One region of the Limnohabitans sp. Rim8 genome, then DNA from elsewhere that is predicted to be linked to it. Evidence: predicted binding sites of a transcription regulator. Region 1 holds the regulator's gene; the other holds the start of a gene.

Region 1 (4,917 bases):
TGCGTTGCAGCGCGTCGCCGCCACGGAATTCGATGACGCCCGACACGCCAGCGCGTTCGGCGTTGCGCTCGGCAAAGTCGACCATGCGGAAGGCCACATCGCTGCCAAAAACCGGTGCGGTGGGTTCGTGTTCCAGGTCGCGGGCTTCTTCGATCAGGCCTTGCCAAACGTGGTTTTGGAAGGGCAACAATTTCTCGAAACCAAATCGGCGCTGCAAACCGGGCGCAATGCCGCAGGCGATTTGCGCCGCTTCGATCGGGATGGTGCCGCTGCCGCAGCAGGAGTCGTACAGCGGTACGGTGGCGTCCCAGCCGCTGGCCGCGATCATGGCTGCGGCCAGGGTTTCCTTCAAAGGCGCGTCGCCCTTGTCGGTGCGCCAGCCGCGCTTGAACAGAGGCTCGCCCGAGGTGTCGATGTAGAGCGTGGCCGTTTCGGGCGTCAGGTGTGCATAGATGCGCACATCGGGCCAGGTGGTGTCTACATTGGGGCGCTCGCCGCGCTTGGCGCGAAAGCGGTCGGCCACGGCGTCTTTGATCTTGAGCGCAGCAAAGTTCAGGCTGGTCAACGGGCTGTGCTGCGCGGTGATGTCGATCTTGAAAGTTTGCTTGGGCGTGAACCAAATTTCCCAGGCCACCTCGCTGGCGGCGTTGTACAGGTCGTTTTCGTTGCGGTAGTCGGTGACCGACAGTTGCACCAACACGCGTTGGGTCAGGCGGCTGTGCAGGTTGATGCGCATGGCGTCACGCCATGAGGCGCGTGCCATCACGCCGCCGCGGCCGGTCATCAAGTCGTGGCCCGTGAGGTCGGTGATGGCGTGCACCTCATCGGCCAAAAAGCCCTCGACGCCCGCGGCGCAAGGCATGAACAGGTTCAATGAATTCACTCAGATACTCTCAAAGGGTTTTGCGCAGATTCGCAGGCGCGATCTTCAGAGCTTCGCGGTACTTGGCTACCGTGCGGCGGGCGCAGTCGATGCCTTGCTCTTTCAACATCTCGGAAATTTGGTTGTCAGACAGCGGTTTGGCGGGTTTTTCAGAGGCGACAAACTGTTTGATGAGCGCCCGAACAGCGGTGCTCGAAGCGGCGCCGCCGCTGTCGGTGCCCAGTCCCGAGCCGAAGAAATACTTCAACTCAAAGGTGCCTTGCGGCGTGGACATGTATTTGGCTGTGGTCACGCGGCTGATGGTGGACTCGTGCATGCCCAGCTCGTCGGCGATCTCGCGCAGCACCAGCGGGCGCATGGCCAGCTCGCCGTGCATCAAGAAGTTTTTCTGACGCTCTACGATGGCCGTCGATACACGCAAGATGGTGTCAAAGCGCTGCTGTATGTTCTTGATGAACCAACGTGCCTCTTGCAGGCGTTGCTGCAGGCCCGCATGGTGGTCACCCTTGCCGCCGCGCAGGGCGTTGGCATAGATGTCGTGCACGCGCAGCTTGGGCATCACGTCGGGGTTGAGCTGGATGCGGAATTTGGGCGTAGCCGTTTTGCTGGTGTTCACCACCAACACATCGGGGATGATGATGTTTTGCTCGGCCTGCACAAAGGGGCGGCCGGGCTTGGGTTCGAGTCGGGCAATGAAGGGGATGGCGGCTTTGACCACGGCTTCGCTCAGGCCGCAAGCCACCGCCAAACGCTTGTAGTCGCGTTTGGCCAGCATCTCCAACGGTAATGCGCAAACGGCCAATGCGGCTTGGGCAACTTCGCTTTGCGGGTCGTCCTTCAGCCAAGCCTTGATTTGGATGCGCAGGCACTCGGCCAAGTCGCGTGCACCCACACCAACGGGTTCGAGCGATTGCAGCAAACCCAGCGCCACGGTGAAGCGGTGTACCAATTCGTCGATCTGTTCGTAGTCATCGGTGCCGGCCAAACTGGCGGCCAGCTCGGGCAGTGTGTCGGTCAGGTAGCCATCGTCATTGAGCGATTCGATCAAAAAGCGCAGGGCGGCGCGGTCCACTTCCGACAGGCGAAGTGACAAAGCCTGACGGTGCAAAAAGTCGGTGAGGGACCCGCTGCTGCGGGCCAAGTCAATGGCGTCTGCGGTTTCTTCGCCGTTCTTTTGACGGGGTGTGGCATCGCCCCCCCATTCGCTGTCGTCAGGGCGCATGTCCACGCTGCCGTCGCCATCCCAGCTTTCGGCCACGTCGGTCACGACTTCGTCGCGGGTTTCGCTGGCGCTGTCCTCGCTGCTGCTGGAGGTGCTGGCACTTTCGCTGACGCGGTCGCCTAAGCTCACGTAGCTGTCTGCTTGCTCCAGACCAAAGGCTTCGGCAGGGGCCTCTTCTTCGGCGCGTTCCAAAAAGGGGTTCTCGTCCAGCATCTGGTCGACTTCTTGCGACAGCTCCAGTGTGGACAGCTGCAGCAGGCGTATCGATTGTTGCAACTGGGGCGTGAGCGCCAGGTGCTGGGACATGCGCAGCGACAGGCCGGGTTTCATGGCTGTGCTCTCATGGCGTGGACGCGGGGGGTGCTCATCACATCCTGAAGTGTTCGCCCAGGTACACCCGGCGCACATCGGCGTTGGCCACGATCTCGTCGGGTGTGCCTTCGGCCAGCACGCGGCCTTCGCTGATGATGTAGGCGTGGTCGCAGATGCCCAGCGTCTCGCGCACATTGTGGTCGGTGATCAGCACGCCAATGCCGCGCTGCTTCAAGAAAGCGATGATGCGCTGGATCTCGATCACCGCGATCGGGTCGATGCCGGCGAAGGGTTCATCCAACAAAATGAAGCGTGGATCGGTGGCCAATGCGCGTGCAATTTCGACGCGGCGGCGTTCACCACCCGACAGCGCCACCGAGGGCGAGTCGCGCAGATGGTCCACCCGCAAATCGCCCAACAACTCACTCAGGCGTTTTTCGACATCGGCATGGCTCAGGGCGCGTCCTTGTGCATCGGTTTGCAGTTCCAAAATGGCGCGCACGTTGTCGGCCACCGAGAGCTTGCGAAAAATCGAGGCCTCTTGCGGCAAGTATGACAAGCCCATGCGCGAACGCTTGTGAATGGGCATGCGGGTGACGTCTTCGCCATCAATCAGGATTTGTCCGCCATCGGCACGAACCAGGCCCACGATCATGTAAAACGAAGTGGTTTTGCCTGCGCCGTTGGGGCCGAGCAAACCCACGACCTCACCTTTGTCGACCTGCACCGACACGTCGTGCACCACCTTTCGGCTGCCATAGGCTTTTTGAAGGTGGTGCGCTTCCAGACGGCTGGGCTTGTCGGTTGGGCTCATGGCTTTTGGTTGGGCGCCATGCCCGGACTGGTTCGCAATGCGGGGGGCGCCACAGGCGGCGCATTGTCTGGTGTTTTGGTGCGTGGTACCAAGGTGGCACGCACCCGCCGCTCAGCAGACTGGCTGGGTTGGCCGTCCACGGTGATCACTTCGGTGATGTTGTTGAAGACGATGGTGTGACCTTGCAACTGGTTGGCCACTTCGGTGCCGCGCAGGATGCGCATGTCGGCCCGGCGTATCAAGGTAACGACATCGGATTGGTTGTCGTAGGTGACTTCTTCGGCTTCACCTTCGGTGTACTCATTCAGGCCTTCGCGTTTTTGCCTGAAAAACACGCGCTCTGTGGGGGCGGCCCACAACTTGGCCACTTGGCGGCCTTGGCTGTCTTGCTGCACGTCCATGCGGGCGGCCCGCATGACCAAGGTGCCCTTGGTGGCCACCACCTTGCCTGTGAATTGGGTCAAGAGCTTGGCCTCGTCGTGTCGCATGCTGTCGGCTTCGATCTGCATGGGTTTGTCGCGGTCGGCTTTCTCTGCCAAGCAGGGCCAAGCCAGCAGGCTGGCGCACAGCGCCAAAAGGGCCAGGATGGGGCGGCTGATAAGGGTAGAAGTTTTGGAGGGCATGAATCTTGCTGAGCAACGCAACCATTGTAGGTGCAAGTTTCGCCGGTTCAAACCCAAACGACACCCCATCACGCCTCAAAAAACCAAAAAAAACCCGCAAACACAAGTGCTTGCGGGTGGGTGGGCATCACAACGCGGGGTCGAGCCGCCGCAAACTGGGCCTCAGCGGCCCTGTCGGCTTTGGGCGATCAGGGCTTCGGCCACCTTGAGGGCGCGGTCCATGTTGCCAGCCAACGTGCCATCGATGTAGTAACGGCCAGCCACGCCCAATGAAGGAACACCTTCAATTTTGAAGTCATTTTGCAATTGCACAGCCCGTTTGGCTTTGGCAGCCACGCCAAACGACTTGTAGGTCTCGGCAAACTTGGCTTTGTCCAGGCCTTGTTTCTCAGCCCAAGCCAAGACCGTGGCTTCGCTGTTGAGCATGAGTTTTTCGCCGTGGATGGCGTTGAACACCCGGATGTGCATTTTTTCAACCAGGTTCATCGCTTCCAGCGTGTAGTAAAGGCGCTGCTGAGGCACAAAGTCTTCGCGGAAAGCCACGGGCACCCTTCGCACCACCACGTCTTTGGGGGCGTTTTTGGCCCATTGCTCAAAGACGGGTTCAAACGCATTGCAGTGGGGGCAGCTGTACCAAAAGAACTCCAGTATTTCGATCTTGCCGCTGCCCGATTCGGTAGCCACCGGGCGCTCAAGGGTGATGTAGTCCTTGCCGGAACGGAAGGCTTGCTGTGCCCAAGCAGAGGTGCTGCCCAACCAAGCGGTCAACGACAGCATGAGGGTGGAGAAAAGGCGACGTTTCATGGTGTGCTCCCTTAGATGACAAGAAGGCGGTCAGCGTTGAACGCGGACCAAGGTGTTTTCGATGCCATTGGACTCGAGTTGGGTGCGGATACGTTCTGCGACGTTTTTGTCACTGAACGGCCCCATGCGGACACGGTACACCACACGGCCAGCTTGGTCGCGCTCGGACACTTTGGCATCCAGACCCAGCATGGCCAGCTTGGCCTTTTGGGCATCGGCATCGGCGCTGGTGCGGTACGCCCCTGCCTGGACCAGGTAG
Region 2 (4,917 bases), on a different contig from region 1:
TGGGATGACGCCATCGCGCTGGTGAGGACGGGCTTGGACGCCTCCAGTTGGCTGGACACGGTGTGGCGCTGGTTGGAAGGCGTAGGCTTGCCTGATTTGAAAGCGGTCGTGGCGCCTTTGGTGGTCATTTTCCTGATCACCCCCATGGTGGTTGTCGTTTGCCTGGTGCTGGTTTCTTGGTTGATGACGCCGGCCTTGGCCCGCATGGTCGCCCAAAGGCGCTTTGTTGGGCTAGAGCCAAAGCACGGCGCAGGCGTTTTGTCCGGTTTGGGTTGGACATTGTGGTCTGTGTTGCTGGCCTTGGGGGCCTTGTTGATCACCTTGCCCATGTGGTTGGTGCCGCCTTTGGCCATGCTTTTGCCCGCATTGATCTGGGGGTGGCTCACCTACCGCATCATGGCTTTTGATGTGTTGGCCGAGTTTGCCAGCCCCTCAGAGCGACAAACTCTGCTGTCTCGTCACCGTTTGAGTCTTTTGGGTATGGGCGTGATCACTGGCATGATGGGCGCCGCACCCAGCTTGGTTTGGGCATCGGGCGCATTGTTTGCAGCCGCTTTTGTGATCTTGGTGCCCTTGGCGATCTGGATCTACACCTTGGTTTTTGCGTTTGCATCTTTATGGTTTGCACATTACGCCTTGAGTGCCTTGCAAGACATGCGCCTTGAGGCACCGCCAAGCTTTGCCGGTGAAATTTTTTCTGCGCAGCCTGTCTCGCCGCACTCTGAGGCCCGTTTAGCTGCCAATGTTTCGCAAGGGCTCAGCAACTCCCCTAAAACCGATGTGACCGATGTCGATCCTCGGCGCGGCTCTTGACCCCTTTGTTCCCCCTCATCTGACCTTCACCAGCACCATGACCCCTCACTTTGGACTGATCATCATTGGCGACGAAATCATGTCCGGCAAACGCCAGGACAAACATTTGCCCAAAGTCATCGAATTGATGACCGCTCGCGGCTTGAATCTGGGCTGGGCTGAATACATCGGTGATGACCCCGGTCGCATCACCGCCACGCTGAAGCGGGCTTTTGAATCAAATGACGTGGTCTTCAGCTGCGGCGGCATTGGTGCGACCCCGGATGACCATACCCGCCAATGTGCAGGACGGGCGCTGGACGTGCCACTGGTTTTGCACCCAGAAGCCAAGGCTTTGATTCAAGAGCGCATGCAGGACACTGCCAAAGAGCAGGGCGTCGCCTATGAACCCGAGCGATCCGACAACATCCACCGTCTCAACATGGGTGTGTTTCCGCAAGGGGCGACCATCATCCGCAACCCATACAACAAAATCCCCGGTTTCAGCTGCCAAGGAGCTTCTGGAGGCTGCGTTCATTTCGTGCCCGGCTTCCCGGTCATGGCTTGGCCCATGATCGAATCGGTTTTAGACACCCACTACAGTGCGCATTTCAGGCTCAACGCGTACATTGAGAAGTCGGTCATCATTTTGGGCGCTATGGAGGCTACTTTGACCCCACTCATGGAAGCCATTGAAGCGGCCCACCCTGAGGTCAAGGTCTTCAGTTTGCCGAGCGTGGACCACCCTCAGTGGGGGCGGCATATCGAATTGGGTGTCAAGGGCGAGCCCGCCGCAGCCCATCTCGCCTATGCGGGCCTGCGCCAAGGCTTGCAAGCTTTTTCATTGGAATATGGCCCCGAAATGGTGCGGTAATTGATTTTGCACCAATATAATGCGCAATTGCACTATTTAAGTGCATCGCTGGGATTTTGAGGCCACCCGAAGAGTTGGCTTTTTTGAGGCACATGGGTTAATGTGCGTGATTGGAGTGAAGACTTGTGCTTTTTTCTGCAGTGCAAAGCTAGAAAAGCATGCGCTCAGGGCACAATCTCGGTCTGTTGGCAGTGGTTGAATGTGTCAAGTTGGCACAAAAACTGCAAGACCTGTCAGTAAACTTTTCAATCCCTTTTTATCCAGGAGAATTTGATGGCCAAGACCGTCGCAGATGTGATGACCATGGTGAAAGACAACGAAGTCAAGTTCGTTGATTTCCGTTTCACCGATACCCGTGGCAAATGGCAGCACATCACGGTGCCCGTGTCCCAGTTTGACGAAAGCAAGTTCGAAGACGGTCAGGCCTTTGATGGCTCTTCGATTGCCGGCTGGAAAGGCATCGAAGCCTCCGACATGCTGCTCATTCCCGATGCCAACAGCGCCATCATTGACCCATTCTTTGAAGAAGTCACACTGGTCCTGATCTGCGACGTGATCGAGCCCACAGATGGCAAGGCTTATGAGCGCGATCCCCGCTCCATCGCCAAGCGCGCCGAGACGTACCTCAAGCAATCGGGCTTGGGCGACACCGCTTACTTCGGCCCCGAGCCAGAATTCTTCTTGTTTGACGAAGTGCGCTGGAGCACTGAGCCCAACAACACCTTCTACGCCATCGACGAAGCCGAAGCCCCATGGAACAGCGGCGCGAAGATGGACGGCGGCAACAAAGGCCACCGCAACCGCGTCAAGGGTGGTTACTTTCCAGTGCCTCCAGTTGACAGCACGCACGACATGCGCAGCGAGATGTCGCTCATCCTCGAATCCGTCGGCATCCCAGTCGAAGTGCACCACCACGAAGTGGCAGGCGCTGGCCAGTGCGAAATCGGTACCAAGTTTTCCACGCTTGTGGAGCGTGCTGACTGGACACTGTTGCAAAAGTACGTGATCCACAACGTGGCCAACGCCTACGGCAAAACCGCCACTTTCATGCCCAAGCCTTACGCTGGGGACAACGGTTCTGGCATGCACGTGCACCAGTCCATCTGGAAAGACGGCAAGAACCTGTTCGCAGGCAACGGCTACGCTGGCTTGTCTGAATTCGCCCTGTACTACATCGGCGGCATCATCAAGCACGCTCGCGCCTTGAACGCGATCACCAATCCCGGCACCAACAGCTACAAGCGCCTGGTCCCTCACTACGAAGCGCCGGTCAAGCTGGCTTACTCGGCCAAGAACCGCTCCGCTTCGATCCGCATCCCCAACGTCGCGTCTGACAAGGGCCGTCGAGTGGAAGCCCGCTTCCCCGATCCACTGTGCAACCCTTACCTCGGCTTCGCAGCCTTGTTGATGGCGGGCTTGGACGGTATCGAAAACAAGATTCACCCAGGCGAAGCAGCGACCAAAGACCTGTACCACTTGCCTCCAGAAGAAGACAAATTGGTCCCTACCGTTTGCTCCAGCTTGGACCAAGCTTTGGACGCACTGAATGCAGACCGTGCTTTCTTGACCAAAGGCGGCGTGTTCACTGACTCATGGATCGACGCTTACATCGAATTGAAGATGCAAGAAGTCAACCGCAGCCGTGTCGAAGTTTCGCCTGTCGAATACGACATGTACTACTCGCTCTGATTGGCATGCGTTCCATTGCACGCCTTGTGCAATGCGCCCTCAGGACGGCTTCGGCCGTCCTTTTTTTCTGGTTCAATAGGGTTTTGATGGTGTCCACTGCCAGTCGGCAAAGGAGTCAAATCATGCTCGCGCTTCGACGTTTCCAAAACGGCTTCATGGTGGGCCATCTCTGGGCCTTGGGTTTCAGTGTGTCGGTCGCCGCTATGGGGGTTGCTTCGGCCCAAGAAGCCATTTACCGTTGCGGTCAGGAATACACCAACGCGCCCAGTGATGTTCGCCAGTGCGAGCGCCTGGCGCCGCAGGCTGTCACGGTCATCACTGGAACCAGACCTTCGCCTGCTCGTGCCCCTGCCCCCGTGCCCAGCGCCGCATCCACTGAAGCGCGCAGTGCTGAGTTGTTTCGTCCCTTACCGGCACTTCAAGCCGAACGCGATCTGCATGCCCGCACCATTGTGGGTCATGAGTTGGACAAGGCGCGACAGCAACTCACCGTATTGGTGCAGGAGTACAACGATGGGGAGCCGGTCAAATGGGCCTCTGAAAGTCGTCACCACCAAAGGTACTTGGACCGGGTCTCCTCGCTCAAGGCCTCCATTGAACGCACGCAACGTGACATTGAAAGTTTGCAACGTGAGCTTGAACGCCGTCCGGCTGTCGTCAGCACCCGCACCCCATGAGTAAAGTTGCCCGTTTTCAAGCATTTGATTTATTGGCCACCCCCGTTGCGGTGATGCAGGGGCAGGGGCGGATCCTTTTTGTCAATGCCGCCCTAGAAGACGCTTTGGGCATGTCGCGCCGAACGCTGTACGACATGCACTTGCCTGATTTTTTTTTGGATCCCCAACCGCTGATGACGGCTTTGTTGGGGGCACAGTCCAACGAGTTTGCCGCCTTGCGTTATGAAGCACAGTTGCGCCGTCTGCACCACGAAGACATCTTGCCCGTTCATGTGATCGTGGCCGCGACAGATGAGCCCGATGAGGTGATTGTGGAGCTCATGCCTGTGGAGCAGCAAACGCGGCAAGAGCGTGAGGAACGCCTGCTGGACCAAGCTCAGGCCAACAAGGAGCTGATTCGCAATTTGGCGCACGAGATCAAGAACCCGTTGGGAGGTATTCGGGGCTCGGCCCAGTTGCTGGAGATGGAGCTGGATGACAAAGAGCTGACCGAGTACACGCAAGTCATCATCCACGAGGCCGATCGCCTGCAAACGCTGGTGGACCGCTTGCTTGCGCCGCATCGCAGGCCACATGTGGTCGGTGACGTGAACATTCATGAAGTCTGCGAGCGCGTCAGGGCCCTGATATTGGCCGAATTCCCTCGCGGCCTGAAGGTGTTGCGAGACTATGACATCTCTATTCCGGAGTTTCGGGGCGACCGCGAGCAACTGATTCAAGCGGTGCTGAACATCGCACACAACGCTGCGCAAGCGCTGCAAGAGCGAATTGCTCAGGGCGATGGCCAGATCACACTGCGTACCCGTATCTTGAGGCAGGTCACTTTTGGCAAACAGCGGTATCGCCTGGCATTGGAATTGCATGTGATGGACAACGGGCCTGGTG

Evidence for each region. The regulator sigma-54, encoded in region 1, starts transcription at its own class of promoters, with help from an activator protein. The targets are predictions, from matches to a motif close to TGGCANGNAANCTGCTTT.
Region 2: a site for sigma-54 is predicted at 1,877-1,894, ahead of glnA (type I glutamate--ammonia ligase). Genes of this name have one in related genera too.

What each region holds. Positions count from the first base shown of each region.
Region 1 is NZ_CALPTI020000029.1:6,210-11,126, reverse strand. Features, by position in the region: gene Q1M54_RS14900 (THUMP domain-containing protein) at 1-883, opposite strand, end outside; gene Q1M54_RS14895 (RNA polymerase factor sigma-54) at 894-2,435, opposite strand; gene lptB (LPS export ABC transporter ATP-binding protein) at 2,473-3,231, opposite strand; gene lptA (lipopolysaccharide transport periplasmic protein LptA) at 3,228-3,854, opposite strand; gene Q1M54_RS14880 (thiol:disulfide interchange protein DsbA/DsbL) at 4,017-4,658, opposite strand; gene Q1M54_RS14875 (SPOR domain-containing protein) at 4,689-4,917, opposite strand, start outside.
Region 2 is NZ_CALPTI020000003.1:112,834-117,750, forward strand. Features, by position in the region: gene Q1M54_RS03055 (EI24 domain-containing protein) at 1-813, shown strand, start outside; gene Q1M54_RS03060 (molybdopterin-binding protein) at 851-1,666, shown strand; gene glnA (type I glutamate--ammonia ligase) at 1,940-3,355, shown strand; gene Q1M54_RS03070 (hypothetical protein) at 3,478-4,032, shown strand; gene glnL (nitrogen regulation protein NR(II)) at 4,029-4,917, shown strand, end outside.